2 regions of the Lactobacillus porci genome follow, and region 1 is predicted to be linked to the other one. Evidence: predicted binding sites of a transcription regulator. Region 1 holds the regulator's gene; the other holds the start of a gene.

The links. The regulator LexA, encoded in region 1, represses DNA repair genes until DNA is damaged. The targets are predictions, from matches to a motif close to CNAACANNTGTTNG.
Region 2: FYJ62_RS07010 (Y-family DNA polymerase) is a predicted target of LexA. The motif match lies at 1,727-1,740, and genes of this name have one in related genera.

The regions. Positions count from the first base shown of each region.
Region 1 is NZ_VUMX01000003.1:48,180-65,844, reverse strand. Features, by position in the region: gene FYJ62_RS01900 (TerB N-terminal domain-containing protein) at 70-1,968, shown strand; gene FYJ62_RS01895 (ATP-binding protein) at 1,972-3,300, shown strand; gene FYJ62_RS01890 (DEAD/DEAH box helicase) at 3,311-5,533, shown strand; gene FYJ62_RS01885 (hypothetical protein) at 5,624-6,163, shown strand; gene FYJ62_RS01880 (transporter substrate-binding domain-containing protein) at 6,360-7,232, shown strand; gene lexA (transcriptional repressor LexA) at 7,308-7,925, opposite strand; gene FYJ62_RS01870 (DUF896 domain-containing protein) at 8,083-8,325, shown strand; gene FYJ62_RS01865 (YneF family protein) at 8,457-8,681, shown strand; gene FYJ62_RS01860 (ABC transporter ATP-binding protein) at 8,782-10,548, shown strand; gene FYJ62_RS01855 (ABC transporter ATP-binding protein) at 10,541-12,331, shown strand; gene FYJ62_RS01850 (ACT domain-containing protein) at 12,501-12,938, opposite strand; gene FYJ62_RS01845 (homoserine dehydrogenase) at 13,122-14,276, shown strand; gene FYJ62_RS01840 (aspartate kinase) at 14,276-15,619, shown strand; gene FYJ62_RS01835 (aspartate-semialdehyde dehydrogenase) at 15,616-16,605, shown strand; gene FYJ62_RS01830 (lysophospholipid acyltransferase family protein) at 16,666-17,280, opposite strand; gene FYJ62_RS01825 (GIY-YIG nuclease family protein) at 17,347-17,665, shown strand, end outside.
Region 2 is NZ_VUMX01000018.1:4,626-8,928, reverse strand. Features, by position in the region: gene FYJ62_RS07020 (adenylosuccinate synthase) at 1-285, opposite strand, end outside; gene FYJ62_RS07015 (GMP reductase) at 467-1,459, shown strand; gene FYJ62_RS07010 (Y-family DNA polymerase) at 1,785-3,092, shown strand; gene FYJ62_RS07005 (hypothetical protein) at 3,085-3,462, shown strand; gene FYJ62_RS07000 (nucleobase:cation symporter-2 family protein) at 3,663-4,303, opposite strand, start outside.

The DNA of each region.
Region 1 (17,665 bases):
GGATATCATTTGTGCTTAGAACATTCGTTCTATATAATATGTAACAGACAGAAAGATGGAGGTGAAAGCATGCGCTTGTCAGAACTAGCCAAATACGTCCAGAAGAAGTATGGCTTGGGGGTCGATTTTATCACCAGCGGCGAGGTCAGCATGGCGGCTTTGATCGTTCCAGGAGCTGAGACTGCTTTCGCCCTCTTGATCAAGCAGGGGGAGAAAGAAGGCCTTGACCTGCACTGCGGTTCGATCGCGGCTTTTTTGGCCAAGCAGCCTGGCTTTGGAGCGCCGATCTGCATCAAGGATCGGGGGTGGCTGGGAGTTGACCTGACCGCGCCCGAGCTGAATGACCGCTTCCTGCTCAAGACCCTGGACACGGCCTATCAAGCTGGCCGGCCAGCGGTCAAGCGGCGTGAGCACATGTTTTACGTGGCCGACCGCAACGATGAGTCGCCATATGAGGACGCAGCGATCCCTGAGCGGGGCAGCTTCGTCAAGCGGTCGGACCATCGCCGAGTCAGTCATCATGGCTCAGACGTCATTTTCAGTTCCAAATCTCCGGTCCGCGGGCGAGACGACACCCCGCCCGCTATCAGCCGGATGCTGGAGTCATATGACTACCAGCTGCCAGTGGCGACCCGGCGGGAAGCCAACTTTTACTATCAAGGGATGATGATGGCCGACTATGAGGACAATTTTTCCTATTCCGGCCAGATTCGCTTTCGCCGGCCGGTCTACCATGACTTGTCAGTTAAGGAGCTGCGGGACTACTTCTCTTGGCGCTCGCGGGTCAGACAGGGGGATTTTGCCCCAGCCAAGTCGGGCTTTTTGTACCTGCTAACCAGTGAAATCGTCTGCCAGATCGGGATAAAAGACCCGCTTGCCGGGCTCAGGCAGCTGCAGCTTTTGCAAGAGCATTATCAAGGACAGGACCAGCTGACGATCTGGGATTTGAAGCATCTGATCCAGGGCTACCTGGTCTATTACGGGATAAAGCTCAGTCCAGAGGAAGAAGAGCAGGAATTTGCCGAAGAAATCAAGCGGGCTGAGCCGTATGAAACCTTGCTGGCGGACGCTGAAGGGGACAGCAGGGTCTACCAGGCTCTGTTGACCTTGGCCAAGAGCAAGCCGGGAGCCAATCCCTTGCTGAAGGAAGACCCTGAAAAGTATGCCAGCCTGGTGGCTGACGTCTGGAAAGAGATCAAGTCTTCACCTAAGCAGCTGGCCCAGCAGCTGGTCGGCGAGAAGTCGGTCTTTCCCATGCACCTGTTCGCGGATGCCGCCTTCTACAGCCCCCATCCAATTGAGGCGGCCACTTACCAGGTTGGGCAGGCCGTGACCTACCGCTGCAAAGACGGCAAGTGGACCAGCGAGGTCTACTGGCCAGCCGTCCGCCAGCACAAGCTGCTGCCAGACCTGCTGCACGAGATTGACCGCCGCAGCCGCCTGGCGCTTGGACGCGGGCGCAAGATGAAAGAGCGTCCCCTGCCTGCTGCCCTGCAAGAGGCCATCGAAGCCGGGATCAAGACCTACCTGCGTGAAGAAGCCGAGCGCGAAAAGCCGAAGATTCACCTGAACCTGGCCAGTCTGGCCAAGATCAGGGGCGACGCGGCTGAAACGCGGGAGAGCCTGCTGACTGAAGAAGAACGGCAGCTGGAAGCCCAAGAGGCTGAAGCAGAGCAAGAAGCCGCAGCCAGCCAGCAAGCAGCCCCCAGCCAAGAATGCAAGGAATCTTTTGGTCAGTTTGACTTGACGCCAGAAGAAGGCTATGTGCTCCAGCAGCTGATGGCCGGCAAGAGCGTGAGCGGCTACGTCAAGCAGCACCACCTGCTCACCGAGGTCCTGGCGGACAGCATCAACGAGAAGCTTTTTGACGAGATTGGCGACTCCGTCATCGAAATTGCCGGCACTGAGCCGGAACTGGTTGAAGACTACCGGGATGACTTGTCAGATTTATTTGGAAGCGAGGAATAAATTTTGGAAAAGAAAAAACGAGTTCCCAAGCGAATCGCGCAAACGGTCTTGAATTCCCTGAAGGGCGGGGTCGTGCCCCGCATTGGCCTGCCTTACGTCACCGTCGGCCGCAAGGCGGAAATTGCTGCCCTGCTGCACGACGTTGAGGTGGTGCAGGAAGGCGGGGCATCTTTCCGCTTTATTGAGGGCCGCTATGGGTCAGGGAAGAGCTTTTTGCTTCAGACCATCCGCAACTACGTAATGGACCGGAACTTTGTCGTCGTTGACGCCGACCTGTCGCCGGAACGGCGCCTGCAAGGAAGCAAGGGACAGGGCTTGGCGACCTACCGGGAACTGATCCAGAACCTGGCCACCAAGACCCGGCCAGAAGGCGGAGCCTTGAACCTGGTCTTGGACCGCTGGATCAACAACTTGCAGACCAGCGTGGCCCAGGAAAGCGGGCTGGATTTTGCCAGCCCGGCCTTTAAGGAGGCCGTGGACCAGAAGATTTTTGCCGTGATTTCCAGCCTTAGCGAGCTGGTGCACGGCTTTGACTTCGCCAAGCTCCTGCAGATGTACTACGATGCCTACGTTGACGGGGATGAAGCCACCAAGGGCAAGGTAATCAAGTGGTTCAGGGGAGAGTACAAGCTGAAGACCGATGCCCGGAAGGAATTGGGCGTCAACATCATCATTTCAGATGACGACTGGTATGAATACCTCAAGCTCTTTGCCAGCTTCTTCAGACAGGCCGGCTACAGCGGCATGTTCATCATGATCGATGAGCTGGTCAACCTCTACAAGATCCCCAACGCCATCAGCCGCCAGTACAACTATGAAAAGCTGCTGGCCATGTACAATGATGCCATGCAAGGCAAGGCCAAGCATTTGGGCATCATCATGTGCGGAACGCCCCAGGCGATTGAAGACCGGCGCCGGGGCGTCTACTCATATGAGGCCCTGCGCTCGCGTCTGGCTGAAGGCAAGTTTGCCAAGGCTGGCGCTCGGGACATGTATGCCCCGGTGATCAAGCTTGATCCGCTGACCCCCGAAGAGATGCTGGTCTTGACCGAGAAACTGGCGGCCATGCATGCTGGTCTGTACGGCTATGAGCAGACCATTACGGAAGCGGATCTGGAGGCCTTTATCAAGACGGAGTTTGCCCGGATTGGGTCCGACACCAATATTACCCCGCGGGAGGTCATCCGCGACTTTATCGAGCTGCTCGACATCGTTTGGCAGAACCCCGGCACTTCCGTCAAGGAACTCCTGGAGAGCGATGATTTTGCCTATGCCAAGTCTGACGCCGTTTCAGACGACAAGACGGATGAATATGCGGAATTTACGATTTAAGGGATAAATCATGTTTGATGCATTCGGGCATTATGCCCCCTTTATCCAAGACTATATTTATGAGCATGGCTGGCAGAAATTGCGGGCCATCCAGCTGGCAGGCGCCGATGTGATCTTCAACACCGACAACAACCTGCTATTGTCAGCAGCCACTGCCTCAGGGAAGACAGAGGCTGCTTTTTTCCCGATTCTGACGGAATTGGCTCAGGATCCGCCTGACTCAGTGGGCTGCTTGTACATCGCCCCCTTAAAGGCACTGATCAACGACCAGTACCTGCGCCTCAGCGACCTGTGCGCTGGCGGGGACATTCCGGTTTGGCGCTACCACGGCGACGTGTCCCAGAGTCAAAAGCGCAAGCTCTTCAAGCACCCGTCCGGAGTCTTGCAGATTACGCCGGAATCGCTGGAGTCATTAATGATCAACAAGCACGCGGATATTCCCCGTTTGTTTGGCGACTTGCGCTACATCGTGATCGATGAGCTGCACTCCTTTTTGCGCAGCGACCGGGGCGGGCAGACCTTCTGCCTGATTGAGCGCCTGGGTCGCTTAGCCGCTTGCGATCCCCGGCGGGTAGGCTTGTCAGCGACGATTGGGGATCCAAGAGCGGCCGGCAGGTTCCTGGCTGCTGGCTCAAGGCGCAAGACCTCGATTCCCAAGATTAAAGACGACCACCAGGTCTGGCGCTTGTCAATGGAGCATTTTTACAAGACCGATCCCCAGGCTGGGGCCGGAAGCGCGGCGGGGCAGCCGCCTTTGGCCAAGGCCAGCGACCAGGCACCGGAAATGGCCGATCCCAGCATGGCCTATATCTTTGACCATACCCGGGGGAAGAAGTGCCTGGTCTTTACCAACAGCCGGGAGGAATGCGAGGCCGTCTGCCAGGTGCTGCGCCAGTACTGCGAGGCCAAGCATGAGCCGGACCGCTTCATGATCCACCATGGCAATCTGTCAGCTGCCTTTCGCCAGAGCGCGGAAGAAGCAATGAAGGACGACAATGTCAAATTGACCACCTGCGCGACGGCGACTTTGGAACTGGGCATTGACATCGGCCAGCTGGAGCGGGCCTTTCAAATTGACGCTCCCTTTACGGTTTCAGGCTTTTTGCAGAGGATGGGGCGGACCGGCCGGCGGGGCAACCCGCCGGAAATGTGGTTCGTCATGCGCGAAGATCACCCGGAAAGCCGGGCCATGCTGCCGGTCTTGTTCCCATGGCCCTTATTGCAGGGGATTGCCCTGGTCCAGCTGTATCTTGAAGAACGCTGGGTGGAGCCGCCGCGGGAAAACCGCCTGCCATACAGCCTTTTGTACCACCAGACCATGAGCACCTTGGCGTCGATGGGAGAGATGACGCCAGCAGAACTGGCTTCCCGGGTCCTGTCTTTGTCATATTTTCACCGGGTCTCCCAAGCTGACTACAAAGTGCTCCTGCGCCATTTGCTCAAGACCGACCAGATCCAGTGGACCGAAAACAAGGGCTTGATCGTGGGCCTGAGCGGGGAGCGGGTGACCAACAATTTCAAGTTCTACGCCGTTTTCCAGGAAAATGAAGAATACAGCGTCCACTCAGCTTCAGAAGAGCTGGGCACGATCGTCAAGCCGCCCCCAATTGGCGACAAGGTGGCCATCGCGGGCCACGTGTGGGTGGTTGAAGAAATCGACCGCCAGCGCCACCAGGTCTACGTCCACCGGGTCAAGGGGCGGATCCCCGCTTACTTTGGCGACGTGCCAGGGGACATTCATCCCCGCATATTGGAGCGGATGCGGCAGATTTTGTCAGAAGACCGCAACTACCCATATTTGATGGCCAATGCCGTAGCCCGCTTGAACGAGACGCGGTCGATGGCTAGCATGGCGGGGATGCCGGCCAAGCAGCTGGTCAACCTGGGCGGCAAAACCTGGTGCCTGTTTCCTTGGACCGGGACGTATGCCTTCCTGGCCCTGGAACGGCTCTTGAAATTAAAGTGCGCCAAGCGCCTGGGCTTGAAGAACTTCGATTCCGTGCGTCCCTACTACATGCAGTTTTCGATGGACGTCAGCCCCGAGGACTTCTTCGCGATCGTCAAAGAAGAGGCCAGCAAGGACTTTGACCCGCTGGATTTAGTCTACCCCAAGGAAGTGCCGGTCTTTGACAAATATGATGAATACCTGCCGGATGAGCTGGTCCGGAAGGAGTTTGCCGAAAGCGTCCTGGATCTGGCGGAAATGCGCCGCTGCGTGGAAAAAATGCGGTAGAATAAAGTTATGAAAAGCACGAATTAGCTGAGCAGAAGGAAAAAGAGAAATGCAGAGCTTGATTATTTGTTTCGTGAAGAAAGGACAAAGATGTCTGTTACCCAGTGTCCCATAAACAGTTTTGACGAATTGGCCCAGCAGGCCGGAAAAAGCGACGAGCTGCACTTTACCTTGGGCGGAGATCCCTGGCTGCTGGTGGATGACGAGGATCCTGACTCTGACGCCACCAAGACCTTGATCAACTGCAATGACCCGGCGGTCACCGCTTCATTTGCGACCATTGAGGATTTTTTGACTTGCAAGATCAACGGCCGGACTTTGAAAGAACAATGGAGCGAGCTGACGGACGTCAGCTGCTGGTACATCAGGTTTGACAGTCTGGAGGAGTTCGTCCAGACCATCAAGGACGGCTGCGAGATTCAGTTCAGCCTGGATGGCCGTCAGTATTTGCTGGCAGAGAACAGCGACCAGCAGAGCTACCGGCAGCTGACCTATACCAATTATTCCAAGCAGGCTGACCCAGCTTTCATTGCCAAGTTCCGCAGCCTCGATGAGCTGCTGGCATATAAGATCGGAGGCCAACCGCTTTCAAAGCTGTGGACGCGGATGAGAAACGTCGATTACGGCTAAAGCCGAATGTTCGAAATTAACTTTTTAAAGGAAAAAATCATTCAAGTAAGGGCTTTGATTGCCAAGATTGATAATATTGGCAAATTCACCGGGACAAAAACTTTATTTTTTAAGAAAAAATACCAATTTTTATAAATAAAAGGAACTTTCCTCACAATCGGGTATAATATGACTTAGATTTTGAAATGAAGGAAAGATGAAAATCATGAAAAAGCTGCCCAGCCACCTAAAGAAAATTGTTCGTGTTCTCTTGCTTTTGTCCCTGGTCTGCTCCTTGACCGGCTTGACCTCGGCTTGCTCCAAGAAAGCGGAGACCACTTATGAAAGAGCCAAGCGGACCAACCGGATCGTTTGGGGCGTGCGTCCTGACACCCGCCTGTTTGGTTTGACCAATGTGAAGACCGGGAAGATCGAGGGCTTTGAAATCGACCTGGCCAAGGCCCTGACCAAGCAGATCCTTGGATCAAAGGGGAAAGCAGTCTTCCGCCCGATTACGGAAAAGACCCGGATCACGCTGCTGCACAACGGCTCCTTGGACGCGGTTATCTCAACGATGACTATTACCAAGGAAAGAATGAAGGTCATTGACTTCTCTGACGTCTACTTTGACGCGTCAGAATCAATGATCGTCAAAAAGACCGGCAAGATCAGAAATATCGCTGACTTGAACCATAAAGGAGTGGTCGTCATTGCCATCAAGGGGACCGACGTTTCCAATCAGGTGGCCAAGCTGGCCCCTAAGGCCAAAGTCAAGCAGTTCGATGACTATGGCTCAGCCTTTAACGCTTTAAAGGCTGGCCAAGGTGACGCGATGATCGATGACAACGGCATTTTGGCCGGGCTGATTGCCGATGACGACAAGTTTACCCTGACCGGGGATGCCTTGGCCCAAGAACCATACGGGATCGGGGTAGAGAAGGGCCAGGACCAGATGCGCCAGGCCATCAACAAGGCCTTGAAGACCGTACGCCAGGACGGGACTTACGACCGTCTGGTCAGAAAATGGTTTGGCAGGGTTTCCGGCTTCAATGTCAAGCAGGCTGAGTCAACCAAGGTCAAGATCCAGTAAATTGTCAAAAAAGCAGGCAAAAAGGCAAGCTCCATTTGGAACTTGCCTTTTAATTTGCTGCTTAATATTTGGCGACTAGTTGATGTCATTGCGGTAGAGGCCAACGACCTTGCCCAGGATCTGGACTTGATCCAGGATGATGGGAGCCATCGCGTCGTTTTCCGGCTGCAGGCGGAAGTGCCCGTCTTCCTTATAAAAGCGCTTGACCGTGGCTTCATCGTCATCGGTCATGGCCACTACGATCTCGCCGTTGCTGGCATTGGTCTGCTTGCGGACGATCACGTAGTCCCCGTTCAAGATGCCAGCGTTGATCATGGAAGTCCCGTGGACCTTCAGCATGAAGAGCTCGTCGGCCTCGTTCTTGAGGTCTGGCGGGGTCGGGAAGTAGTCTTCAATCGTTTCAACGGCCAGAATTGGCTGACCGGCGGTTACCACCCCGACGACAGGAATGTCTTTCGGCTTGATGCCCAGGACCTTGAGCCCTTCCGGGGTAATTTCCATGGCCCGCGGCTTGGTCGCGTCCTTCTGCAGGAGTCCCTTGCGCTCAAGGCGCACTAAGTGGCCATGGACCGTTGAAGTGGAAGAAAGTCCAACCGCGGCACAGATTTCGCGAACCGTTGGCGGGAATCCGCGACTTTCAACCGTATCATAGATGTACTGCAAAATTTCTAATTGTTTGTTTTCGTGGTTCATAGTCTTAATCCCGTAAAATCCTTATTTACTGTTCTATATTGATTTTAGCAGACATGACCGGAATTTACAAACAAACGTTCTAAGCGTTAAACTTTTTTTATGATCTTAAAAAGAGTAGACTATTACTCGAAATCAAGAATGGAAAGGCGGCAGTTTGATGACCCCAAAGGAAGAAGAAAAGCTTAGAAAGAGAATCAACCACTTGTACCACAAGAAGCAGGCTGAAGGCCTGAGTAAGGAAGAAGAGCAGGAAAGAAAAGAGCTGCACCAGAAGTTCATCGCCAACTTCAGAGCAGGCTTTCGCCAGCAGCTGGACAACCTGGTCGTGGTTGACAAGGAAGGCAATGACATTACTCCAGACAAGGCCAAGCAGATCCAGAAGGAAAAGGGCATTCGCTAAAGAGCTTTCAATTTATTCTTTAAAAATTGCCGGAAGTTTTGTAAGATAATATTTGTATTATCTACAAGCGGCTGGGCCGGAACGCTTTTCCGGCGGCAAGCTGAATTAAGGCCAATGGAGGTTAATCAGTTATGAATTTAGGTTTGGCGATCTTTTTAATTATCTTGGCAGCTCTGCTGGGTGCTGTGGCTGGTTTCTACGGCGCGCGGGCTTACATGAAGAATTACTTTAAAAAGAATCCCCCAATTACCCGCGAAATGGTTGAAGCAATGATGTCACAAATGGGGCAAAAGCCTTCTGCCAAGAAGGTCAACCAAGTGATGAACATGATCAAGCATCAATCAGCAAAGAACTAGGCAGAAGCGTTTTTGCCGGACTGGGGCAGCAGGGATTTTCTCCTGCTGCCTTTTTATATGTCAATTTATTTTGGAGTGTTTGAATATTTGGAGGTGAAAGATGGATACTTTTGCTAAGCTGGGCTGGTTCTTCAAGGCCCACAAGAAGCGCTACCTGCTGGGGATTACGGCCTTAATCCTGACCTCAGCGGCCAACCTGGTTCCACCCAGAATCCTGGGGATGATGGCTGACCAGCTGGATCAGGGCAAGATCAGCTGGGGGCAGTTTGCCTGCTATATCGGGGCCATTTTGGTCGCGGCCCTGGCCTTGTATTTGTTCCGCTTCTACTGGCGCAAGGAAATCTATGGCGGAGCGGCAGAACTGGAGAAAGAAATGCGGGGGCGGCTCTTCTGGCACTTCCTGCAGATGGACCGGACTTTCTTTCAGCGCTACCGGACCGGGGACTTGATGGCCAGAGCCACCAATGACGTGCAGGCGGTCCAGTTCGTGGCCGGCGACGGGGTCTTGACCCTGGTCGACGCCATCTTTACTGGCGGGGCAACTTTGATTGCCATGATGTGCTTCGTTGACTGGCGCTTGACGCTGGTTGCCATGATTCCTTTGCCATTTTTGGCCGTCTTGGCCAGATACTTGGGAACGCGCCTGCACGATGCCTACCTGGACTCGCAGGCTGCTTTTTCCCGTCTGAATAACAAGACCCAAGAGTCCTTGTCCGGGATCAAGGTTTTGAAGACTTTTGGCCAAAGCCAGCAGGACGCGGCGGCCTTCAACAAGATGACCTATGAGACGGTTGACGTCAACCGCAAGGTCTTCCGGATCGACTCTTTGTATGACCCCTTGATTACGATAATCATCGGGATCACCTACATGATTACGATCGTCTATGGCGGGACCATGGTCACCAACAAGACGATTTCGCTGGGCCAGCTGATTTCTTTCGTGGCCTATATTGGGACCATGGTCTGGCCAATGTTCGCGATCGGCTACTTGTTCAACATTTTGGAGCGCGGGAGCGCTTCTTATGACCGGATCATGGGTCTGCTTCATGAAAAATCCCTGATTGCCGATGCTGGGGAAGGGCTGGACACGAAGAGCATGCCGAAAATCCACGGCGACCTGCGCTGCCACGTGGTTGCCTTTGCCTATCCCGATGAGCCGGACCAGGACGTCTTAAGCGACATCGACTTTGACTTAAAGCCGGGCCAGACCCTTGGCCTGGTGGGCCGGGTCGGTTCCGGGAAGACGACCATTATCCAGCTCTTGATGCGGGAATTTGACAACTACCGCGGCCGGATCGTTTTTGGCGGGCGGGACATCCGCCAGATTCCCCTGGACGTCTACTTGAACGAGATCTCCTACGTGCCGCAGAACAACTTCTTGTTTTCGACCAGCGTCCGCGACAATATTGCTTTTGCCAAGCCGGAGGCCAGTCTGGAGGAAGTGGAGGAAGCAGCGAAGAAGAGTGCTCTGCATGATGACATCCTTTTGTTTGAAAAGGGCTATGACACCATGGTTGGGGAAAACGGGATTTCCCTGTCTGGGGGGCAAAAGCAGCGGATGTCGATTGCCCGGGCGCTGCTGCGCGACAGCGAGATTCTGATCCTGGACGATGCCTTGTCGGCCGTGGATGCCAAGACGGAAAAGGCAGTTCTGGCCAACCTGCGGGCCGAGCGGGCTGACAAGACGACCGTCATTGCCGCCCACCGCCTGTCCAGCGTCATGGATGCCGATGAAATTCTGGTCATGGCCCAGGGCAAGATTGCTGAGCGCGGAACCCACGAGGAGCTGCTTAAATTGAATGGCTGGTATGCCCGCATGTGGCGGCGCCAGGAACTGGCCGCGAAGGTAGGTGAAAGCGATGAATAATGAAGACCAATCCCAATCAGTCTGGAACCAGACGATCAGCGTCAAGGAACAGTGGCAGATCTTAAAGCGGCTATGCCGGTTCATCTTGAACTACAAAGGCGAGCTGCTGCTGGCTGTCTGCGGGATGGTTGCCGTGTCCGTGATCAACATGCTGCTGCCGACTTGGCTTCAGTACTACATGGACCACTTTTTGCGCCGCCAGAGCGCCAGCATGCAGGTGATTTGGGGAGTGGCCCTGATTTATGGCCTGGGGATCGTCATTAAAGCGGTCTTCCAGTTTACGTATGAATACCTGTATGCCTTGGCCGGTGAGCGGTCCCTGGAACGGGTCAGAAGAGAGCTTTATGCCCACATTCACAAATTGGGGATGCGCTATTTTGACCAAACGCCTGCTGGCTCCATTTTGTCCAGGGTGACCAACGACACGATGACCTTGAGCAACTTTATGCAGGTCTTCAGTGCCTTCATGCTGGGAATCATTTCCATGGTTACGGCCTTAATTGCCATGTTCTCAGCCGATAAGACCGCGGCCTTGATCGTCCTTTGCTTCGTCCCGGTGATCATTTTGGTCATCTGGCTGTACAACCACCTGAATTCCAAGACCTACCACGAGTTCCGGGCCAGAAACTCCCTGATCAACACCAAGCTGGAAGAGGCAATTTCGGGGATGTCGGTCATCCAGCAGTTCCGCCAGGAAAAGCGGATCGCTGCTGACTTTGAGCAGACCAACCAAGAGCAGATGCGGACCCGCTTCAAGCTGATCAAGACCAACTCGCTGCTGCTTTCGCCTTTTACCAGCCTGCTTTACTCCCTGGCCCTGGCGGCCAGCCTGGTCTGGTTTGGCTACCCCTTGCACCGGGTCTTCGTGCCGGCGGGTTTGATCTATGCTTTTGCCAACTACGTTCAGAACTTCTTCAACCCGCTGAATGACATGATGAACAGTCTGACCTTCTTTACTGACGGAATCGTGGCCGGGAAGCGGATCTTCAAGATCATGGATGAAGACGAGTATGAGCCTGTGCAAGCCGGCAAGGCTGATGCCAAGATTGAGCAGGGGAAGATCGAATTCAAGCACGTGTCCTTCAGCTACGATGGCAAAAATGACGTCCTGCATGACGTCTCCTTTACCCTTGAGCCAGGACAGACTTTAGGGATCGTTGGCCACACGGGTTCGGGCAAGAGCTCCATCATCAACGTGATGATGCGCTTTTACGAGTTCCACGATGGGCAGATCCTGATTGACGGTCACGATATCCGTGACTTCAGCAAGGAAGAGCTGCGCGAGAAGCTGGGGCTGGTCTTGCAGGAGCCGTTCATGTTCTATGGCGACATCGCGTCAAACATTCGACTCTACAATGAGCAAATTACGGATGAGCAGATTCAGGCAGCTGCCAAGACGGTGCAAGCTGACCGCTTCATTGAGGAGCTGCCGGGCAAGTACCATGCCCAAGTGATTGAAGGCGGCTCTGAATTCTCCAGCGGCCAGCGGCAGCTGATCTCCTTTGCCCGGACCTTGGTGACCGATCCCAAGATCCTGATTCTGGATGAAGCCACCGCCAACGTCGACACGGAAACCGAAAGCCTGATTCAAGAAGGCCTGCAGAAGCTGCGCCGCGGGCGCACGACCCTGGCGATAGCCCACCGCTTGTCCACGATTGCGGATGCTGACCAGATCATCGTCTTGGACAAGGGGCGGATCGTCGAGCACGGAACCCATGAAGAGCTGCTGGCGCAAAAGGGCTACTACTATGACCTTTACACCTTGCAGCAGAGCGCTGAATAAGCTCAAAATACAGTAAGGATCTCAAAAGCTAATTGCAAGCAAATGAGTCTGAAAAAAAGGCTTCTAGAAGTGGAAACTTCTGGAAGCCTTTTGATGTATCTTAAATCACAGCAGAGTGAAGCTCTAAAGTCCCCAACTGCCGCGTTTTTATAACATTCGAACAGCTGGCTTATTCCAAGGCATCAAGGTGCACGTGCTTGACTAAGGGCAGCTCTTCCAAAGAAGTCACCAGCTCGTCGATCTCAACGGCCAGCTGGCTGATGTCCAGGGACAGCAGCAGGTTGGCCTTGCCGGCAATGGGGATGGCCTGCGAGATCGTCAAGATGGAGGTCTTCAGCTGGCTCAGGCAGGACAAGACCGCGGACAAGGCGCCAGGCGCGTCGGCCAGAATGATGGACAAGACGGCATGGCGGGAAATGCCTGAATCGCTGGCCCGGAAGACGTAATCCTTATACTTGTAGTAGGTGTTTCTGGAGATGCCAACCTTCTCGGTGGCTTCCGTGACGGTCGTGGCTTCATGGTTTTCCAGGAGCTCCCGAGCCAGGATGACCTTGTCCAGATAGTCGGGCAGAATTTGTTTATTAACGTAAAAGTATTCTGAAGCCATGTATTTCCTCCTTGAAAGTTATTTTTAATTTCTGTTTAATATGCTTGTGGGAAGATCTTGTCAGTCCATGTCTAGAATGATACTATGTTGTTAATTGAAAAACAACTGTATTTCGCAGAGAAACAGAAGCGCTTAATTTTTTCACAAAAAGCAAAGAGTTCAAAGAAAGCGGAGAGAATACAAATGAAGGTAGCATTGTTGGGCTTCGGCGTTGTCGGCTCTGGCGTGGCCAAGATCGTTGACGGGGCTGAAAATGACGAGATGGGCGATATTTCTATTAAGAAGATTTTGGTGCACACGCCGGCAAAGATGCGCCAGGATCCCCGTTGCGTCGTTGACATCAACGAAATTCTAGATGACCCGGAAATTGACGTGGTCTGTGAATGCATCGGGGGGCTGGAACCAGCTCATACATACGTCAAAGAAGCCTTGGAGCGCGGCAAGAGCTGCATTACTTCCAACAAGAAGATGATTGCCAGTTTCGCCAGCGAGCTGTTCCCTCTGGCCCAAGAAAAGGGCGTGGCCCTGGCTTATGAATCCAGCGTCGGCGGCGGAATTCCTTGGATTGCCAACATTGAGCGCATTAGACGCTTGGAAGAGGTCAAGTCTTTTAGGGGAATCTTCAACGGCACGACCAACTACATTCTGTCCGCCATGGACCAGGAAGGCAGCGATTTTGCTGAATGCCTGCAAAAGGCCCAGGAACTGGGCTATGCTGAAGCGGATCCATCTGATGACATTGACGGCTTTGACGTCCGCTACAAGGTTGCCCTTTCCTGCTTGGCGGCCTTCAGGCGCTATGTCAAGCCAGAAGACATCATTACCTGGGGGGTAAGGCGGATCAGCAAGCAAGACTTTATCTGGGCCAAGGACCACAAGCTGTCCATCAAGCTTGTGGGACAGGCGCGGGAAAACAAGGGCGGGCTTTCTGCCTATGTCCTGCCCCTGATGTTCAGAAATGACCACCTGCTGTCCAATGTTTCGGCCAATTTCAATGCTCTGGAGCTTGATTCAGCCAACCTGGGCACGGCTGCCTTTGTCGGCCAAGGGGCAGGCTCGTTGCCAACGGCCCATGCTCTGGTCCAGGACATCCTTGACGTCAATGAAGGCCGGCGCCTGGACATGTCCCAGGCCAAGCCGGCTGAGCTGAAGGATCCTGAAGCGGCATCTTATTACCTGCGGACCAAGCAGGGTGAATTCTTTGACCAAGCCGGCGTGATCAAGGAGCAGGTTGGCAAGGATGCTTACGTGACCAAGCCGCTGCCTTTGTCCAGAATCAATGATTTGGCCAAGCAGGCTGGCGATGACGGGTTATTTTTGGCTGAGGTGGAACTATAATGAAAGTTGTGAAGTTCGGCGGCTCATCCGTAGCCAACAGCGAGCAATTTGCAAAAGTAAAAAAGATCATTGACGCGGATCCTTCCCGCCGCTTCATCGTCACCAGCGCCTGCGGGAAGTCGTCCAATGAGGACCACAAGGTCACCGACCTGCTGTATCTCTGCGCCGCCCACCTGAACTATGGAGTTTCCTACCACGAAATCTTTCAAATGATCGTGACCAAGTACATGGAAATCAAGAATTCCCTGGGGCTCAAGCTGGACCTGGGCAAGGAGTTCCAAAAGATCCGGGCCAACATCACCAGCGACTTGAATCTGGACTATCTGGTCTCACGGGGGGAATACCTGACGGGCTTGTGCCTGGCGGAATACCTGGACGCGGACTTTGTCGACGCGGCGGACGTGATCGCCTTTAATTTTGATGGCAGCATCAACATGAAGAAGACCGCGGAGCTGGTCAGGGCCAAGGTGGATATCAGCCGCCGGGTCGTGATTCCCGGCTTTTACGGCTGCCTGCCCAATGGCGTGATCAAGGTCATGAGTCGGGGCGGGTCTGACATCACGGGGGCGGTCTTGGCCAATATTTTTGACGTGGACGTCTACGAAAATTGGACTGACGTCTCCGGCTTTTACGTGGCTGATCCCCGGATCGTCAAGAATCCGCTCCAGATCCCCCGGGTCACTTACAGCGAATTGCGGCAGATGAGCTATATGGGGGCCAACGTCCTCCATGACGACGCGGTCTTTCCGGTCAGGGAGAAAAATATCCCAATCAATGTTCGCAACACCAACTTCCCGGAGAACCCCGGCACCTTGATCCGCAACGACTTCACTGAAGACGATGAGCGCGACGCGCCGCCGGTCATCACCGGGATCACTGGCCGCAAGGACTTTACCGTGATCACCCTGGTCAAGTCCCACGCGTCCGCTGAGCCGGGCTTCTTGCGCCGGGTCTTCTCGATCTTTGAGAAGTACCAGATCTCTCTGGAAAGCGTGCCGACGACCGTGGATACTTTTTCCGTGGTCGTGCGCACCAAGGCGATCGAGCGCAAGCTGTATGAAATCCTGGGCGAGCTCAAAGCGGAGCTGCACTTTGACGACGTGCGGGTTGACCAGCACCTGGCCATGGTGGCCGTGGTCGGCCGGGCCATGAAGAACATGCCGGGGATGTCCGGACGAATTCTTTCCGAGCTGGGGGCCAAGCAGATCAATATCCGCACGATTACCCAGTCATGCGATGAATTGAGCATCGTCATCGGGGTTGACAACCGCGATTTTTACAAAGCCATTCAGGCGATCTATAATAAATTTATTAATGAAGAAAGGCAAGGCTTATCAGAATGAAAATTGGTATTTTAGGGGCAACTGGCGCCGTTGGCCGGCAGATGTTGCAGTGCATTGAAGAAAGACAGATCCCAGCAGACGAAATCCGCGTCTTCGCGTCCAAGCGGTCTGTCGGCAAGAAGCTGTTCTGCAACGGCTATGAGCTGACTGTGGAAGAGGCTACCCAAGACCGGCTCAACGGGCTGGACTTTGTCTTAGGGGCCGTCTCCAACGCTCTGTCAAAGAAGTTCCGCCCAATGGTGGAGAAGAGCGGGGCCATCTACATCGACAACAGCTCAGCCTTCCGCCAGGAAGACGGGGTACCATTGGTCGTGCCTGAAATCAACGGGGCCGATGCCTTGAAAAACCACGGCGTAATTGCCAACCCTAACTGCTCAACCGCCATCACCTTGATGGCTTTGGCGCCAATCAACAACCTCTCCAAGATCAAGACGATCAACGCCTGCACCTACCAGGCCGTTTCCGGCGCCGGCATGGGCGGGATTGAAGAACTGAAGGGCGAGGTCGATGCCTTGGAAAAGGGCGAGACTTATGAGCCAAAGGTCTTCCCAGGCCAAATCGCCTTCAACGTCATTGCCAACATCGGCTCGCCTTTGGACAATGGCTACACGACTGAAGAAATGAAGATGCAGAACGAAGGACGCAAGATCCTGCATTTGCCTGACTTGAAGGTCACCTGCACCTGCGTGCGCGTGCCGGTCTACCGGTCACACTCAATCAGCGCGACCGTCGTAACCGAAGAGCCAGTCGCGATCGCTGATGCGGAAAAGGCCATTGCTGCCTTTAAGGGGGATGTGCTGGTCACTGACAAGACCCCAACGCCTTTGGACAACTCTGACAAGGATGACGTCTACGTTGGCCGCATCCGCCGCGACTTGACCAATCCAAACGGTCTGGTCGTCTGGTGCACCGGGGACCAGATCCGCAAGGGCGCTGCTTCCAACGCGGTACAAATTATGGAATACCTGCTGGACCACCAAGCATAAAAGCTTAAAGCAAAATACCTGCCACAAGCGCGTGGCAGGTATTTTTGTGATTGGCATAACTTATTTGGGGATGTACTCGAAATCGGGATTGAGCTCGTTGTCGATCTTCTTCCAGGCATCCTCAAGCTGGGCGTTCAGCTTGCCTTCAGTCTCTTCGTTCAGCTTGATCCGTCTTTCCAGCGTGATTGGGTCCCCAAAGTTGATCTCCAGGCCCTTTCTAGCCAAGACGCCCTTGAAGGTCAAGGGACCTTGGTAGACCACGGGCACCAGCGGCCGTCCGGACATCTTGGCGATAAACCAGGCGCCGCTCTTTAGTTCAGCAGAGTGGCGGGTGCCGGAAGGAAACATGATCAGGGAAAGGTTTCCTGATTTCAAGCCCTTGACGGGGATTTTGATAACGGAAGGACCAGGGTGGGCCCGGTTGACGGGGAAGGCATGGGCGTTGGTCAAAATCCAGCGCAAGACCGGATTCTGAAACAGTTCCTGCTTGGTCATGAACATGAATTCCGCGGGACTGGCGGCCAGGGCGAACAGGATTGGCTCCCACCAGGTCCGGTGGGGGGCAACCAAGATATAGGTTCCTTCTGGCAGCCGGTTCTTGTTGTGTACGTGCAGGTGACCGTTTAAGACCCACACGATAAAGCGGACGATTGGCCGAAAAATACGATAAAGCATAAAAAATGACCTCCGATATAGTACAATATTATACCATAGCGAATTTGTAAAAAGGAAAAGTTGATAATGGTTGAACTCAAAAAGAACGAGCGCGTCGACTACATGCTGGGCGACGCCATTAAAATCATTCAAGATGAGAAGTCTTTTGCCTTCTCATTGGATACCCTGCTTTTGGCTTACTTTGCCAAGGAAGCCGTCCGCGACCGCTCCAAGGTCGCGGACCTATGCAGCGGCAACGCGGCCGCCAGCCTTTACATGGCCAGCTTCAACCGGGCCCACTATGACGACGTCGAAATCCAGGCCGACATTGTGTCCAAAGCCAGACGGTCGGTTGAGCTGAACCACATGGAAAACCGGATCGCGGTGCATCAGGGCAACGTCGTTG
Region 2 (4,303 bases), on a different contig from region 1:
GCTGCTGGTGTCGATGCCATGCTTTTCCAAGTTGTCCAATTCGCCGAGCAGCACTTCAGGGTTGATTACGACCCCGTTGCCGATTACGGCCCCGTGCTTGGCAGCGAAGATGCCGGATGGGATCAGGCGCATCTTGAATTCCTGGCCATCAAAGTCGATGGTGTGGCCTGCATTGTTGCCACCGTTAGCGCGGACTGAAAGGTCTGCTGTAGTCCCCAGGAAGTCCGTAATCTTACCCTTGCCTTCGTCGCCCCATTGGCTGCCGACAACTGCGATTGATGTCATATTTTCACCTCAAAATAATCTTTAACTGTACCTAAGAAAGATTAGCATTTACCTGTAGATTAGTCAATAAAAAATCCGAATAATATTTTTGGAACGTTCGTGAATGGTTCGAATATGCTTGACTTTTGAGCGGAATGTAAGTAAAGTATCAAAGGTAATTCGAAAAAGGAGCAAGCAATAGATGAGCAACTACTTTAGCATGGAAGCGTTTGACTACGACGATATCCAACTTGTGCCCAACAAGGCAATCGTCAAGAGCCGCAAGGAATGCGACACCAGCGTTAAATTTGGAAACCGAACTTTTAAGATCCCAGTGGTGCCGGCCAACATGGAAAGCGTTATTGATGAGAAGCTGGCCGTTTGGCTGGCGGAAAATGGCTACTACTATGTCATGCACCGCTTTGAACCGGAAAAGCGGGCCGGCTTCATCAAGATGATGCATGACAAGGGCCTTTTTGCCTCAATCTCCGTCGGCATCAAGGATGATGAGTACAAGTTCATCGATGAGCTGGTGGAAAAGGGGCTGATCCCGGAATACACCACCATCGACGTGGCCCACGGGCACTCAGTCTACGTCATCAAGATGATCAAGTACATTAAGGAAAAGATGCCGGAAACCTTCTTGACGGTCGGCAACGTGGCTACGCCAGAAGCTGTCCGTGAGCTGGAAAATGCCGGCGCGGACGCGACCAAGGTTGGCGTTGGCCCGGGCAAGGCCTGCATCACCAAGCTGAAGACCGGCTTTGGGACTGGCGGCTGGCAGCTGGCGGCCCTGCGCATGTGCAGCAAGGTTGCCAGAAAGCCGCTGATCGCTGACGGCGGGATCCGCCACAACGGCGACATCGCCAAGTCAGTCCGCTTTGGCGCAAGCATGGTCATGATCGGCTCAATGCTGGCCGGACATGAAGAATCTCCAGGCAACGTCATCAAGATCGACGGCAAGACCTACAAGCAGTACTGGGGCTCAGCTTCAGAAGTGCAAAAGGGTGCCTACCGCAACGTTGAAGGCAAGCAGATGCTGGTTCCTTACCGTGGCCACATCGCCGACACCTTGGACGAGATGAAGCAGGACCTGCAGTCTTCAATCTCCTACGCCGGCGGCCGGGATCTGGAAGCCATCAAGCGCGTCGACTACGTCATCGTCAAGAACACGATCATGGACGGCGACTACTAAAAGGCTTGAAAAGCTGCCTTGAAAAAATGCAAGCCGCCACGGGCCCTGGACAAAGCTTTTGATCCGAAGATGGGTTATAATAGGAATGTAAAGGGTTACACCTTGGGGGAAGGATGAGAAGCACATCGTTCGTTGTACTCATCTTCTTTCAGGCCCGGCCGCGGGCCTTTAAACGCGGCCAGAAAGTAAGTATCGCCAGAGGTCTTCTCGGGAATTTTCCTGGGAAGATTTCTTTTTTGTCTTTTTGGCCATGTTCGCTTGCTTTTTCGAACAAAGGTTCGGTATAATGATTTCGAACAAACGTTCAAAAAAGAAGTGGATTCAAATGTATGACTACCGCTATGAGCCGCACCGGGTCATTTTCATGATCGACAACAAGTCTTTCTTTGCCTCATGCGAAGCGCTGCGCCTGGGATTGAATCCGATGGAAGCCGTCTTGGCCGTCATGTCCAGCCAGCCGGGAGCCAAGTGGGGCTCTGGTTTGATCATGGCCGCTTCGCCCCTGGCCAAACAGAAGTATGGCCTGCGCAATGTCATGCGGGCCCGGGAGCTGCCAACAAGAAGGCAGGCACCGGATCTGCTGCTGGTTGAGCCCCACATGAACCTCTATATCAAGCGCAGCATGGAGGTGCTGCAGATTTTCCGCAAGTACGCGGCCGATGAGGATATTCACGTCTATTCGATTGATGAAAGCATGATCGACATGACCGAGTCCTGGCACTTGTTTGGGGATGATCCATATTTGGTGGCCCGCAAGATTCAGAAGGACATTCATGACCACCTGGGCCTGTACACGACCTGCGGGATCGGGGAGAACCCGCTTTTGGCCAAGCTGGCGATGGACATTTCAGCCAAGCACCGGACCTCGATGATTGCCTGCTGGCATTACATCGACGTGCCCGACACCATTTGGAAGATCCCCAAGCTGGAGGATGTTTGGGGGATCAATGTCCGGACGGCCAATCGCCTGCGCCGCCTGGGGATCAACAACATGTATGACCTGGCCCACAGCGATCCGGCACTTTTGGAGCGGGAGTTCGGGTTGATTGGCGACCAGCTTTTCGCCATGAGCTGGGGGGTGGACCGGAGCATCATCCGTCACAAGTATCAGCCCAAAAGCAAGAGCTACGGGAACTCCCAGATTCTGAACCGGGACTATGAGGACCAGCGGCAGATTGAGATCGTCATTCAGGAGATCGGCGACCAAGTGGCGGCCAGAATTCGGGCCCACCACCTGCTTGCTGGCCGGGTGGGTCTGTATGTCGGCTATGCTGATTTTGAGGCCGATCCGGCGGGCTTCAGCATCCAGGAAAAGATCACGCCAACTGACGTTTCCAGCGAATTGGTGGCGGAATTGTGGGCCCTGTTCCGGAAGAAGTGGGGTGGCCAGGCCGTGCGGCGCCTGGGCGTGACCTACAGCTGCTTGGTTCCCGACACTGGCCAGCAGCTGCCCTTCTTCCTTTCCCCAGACCAGCAGCTCAAGCGCAAGCAGCGGGACCGGGTGGTCGACAAATTGCGGAAGAAGTACGGCTTTGCCAGCGTCGTGCGGGCGTCCAGCCTGCTGCCAGGCGCGACGGCGCTGGCCCGCAGCCGGCTGGTTGGCGGCCATAACGGGGGCAACGCCTATGAGTAAGGAGTTCGACCGGCGGGTGACCGATTTCTTTGCTCATTATCAGGATCGGGGGATGAAGAAGTGGGCGGGCTTCTTTTTAAGCGATCATACGGCCCGGCTCAAGCAAGCAGCGGCCAAGAGCCGATGGACGGCACCGGAGCGGACGGAGATGACGCGGGAAGAGTGCGACCAAGTGCTTTGCCTGGCTTTCAGCCGCCACCAGCCCGTGACCGTCCAGCTCAAGGAATTGGACGCGAACGGGGCCCGTCCCCAGGAAATCGCGGGCTTCGTTGCCGGCTATACGGAGGACCAGATCATTATTGGCGGTCAGGCCATCGACTTAGCCAATCTGCGGCACGTGGAGCTGCTAACAGGACTGGAAGGACATTAAAACAGCAATAGAACTAACGGTGAAAGAAAGCCCCCCTTCCGGAACGGAAGAGGGGCTTTTTGTCCTCAGCTGAATTAAAAGAGTGCAATAGATGTTAAAGATAGCTTTAAATTGAGATTTAAGAGATAGATTTGAGATGTTGAGCAAGACAGCTGAGGCTAACGGATTAGAAGCAAAAGCGCATGATACGGAAATGGTTTTTAATCCTCATCCAGCCCCTTTTTGCCCTTGAAGATCAGGTTCAAAAGGACTGAGGACAGGCTGGCGATCACGATCCCGTTTTCCAGGAACAGCTGCAAGGATTGCGGCAGGGCTTGGAAGATGTTTGGGTAAACTGACACGCCCAGGCCCAAGCCCATGGAAATAGCGACGATCAAGAGGTTGTGGTTGTCACTGAAGTCAACCTTCAGCAGCATCTTGATCCCTTGCACGGCGATGGATGAGAACATGACTACCATGGCCCCGCCTAAGACGGCCGTTGGCATGATCGTAACCAAGGCCCCGACCTTAGGCAAAAGGCCCATGGCCATCAAGAGACCGGCTGCCCAGTAGATCGGGCGCTTGGAGCGGATGCCTGACAGCTGGAGCAGGCCGACGTTTTGGGAGAAGGTGGTGTAAGGGAAGGTGTTGAACAAGCCGCCCAGGATTTGGGCCAGACCTTCAGCCCGGTAGCCTCGCTTCAAGTCATCTTCAGTGATCTCCTTGCCCAGGAGGTTGCCCAGGGCGAAGAAGACGCCGGTGGATTCAACCATGGAAACCAGGGCGATGATCATCATCGTCAGGCAGGATGACCATTCAAACTTTGGCGTGCCAAAGTAGAAGAATTGCGGGAAGTGGAACC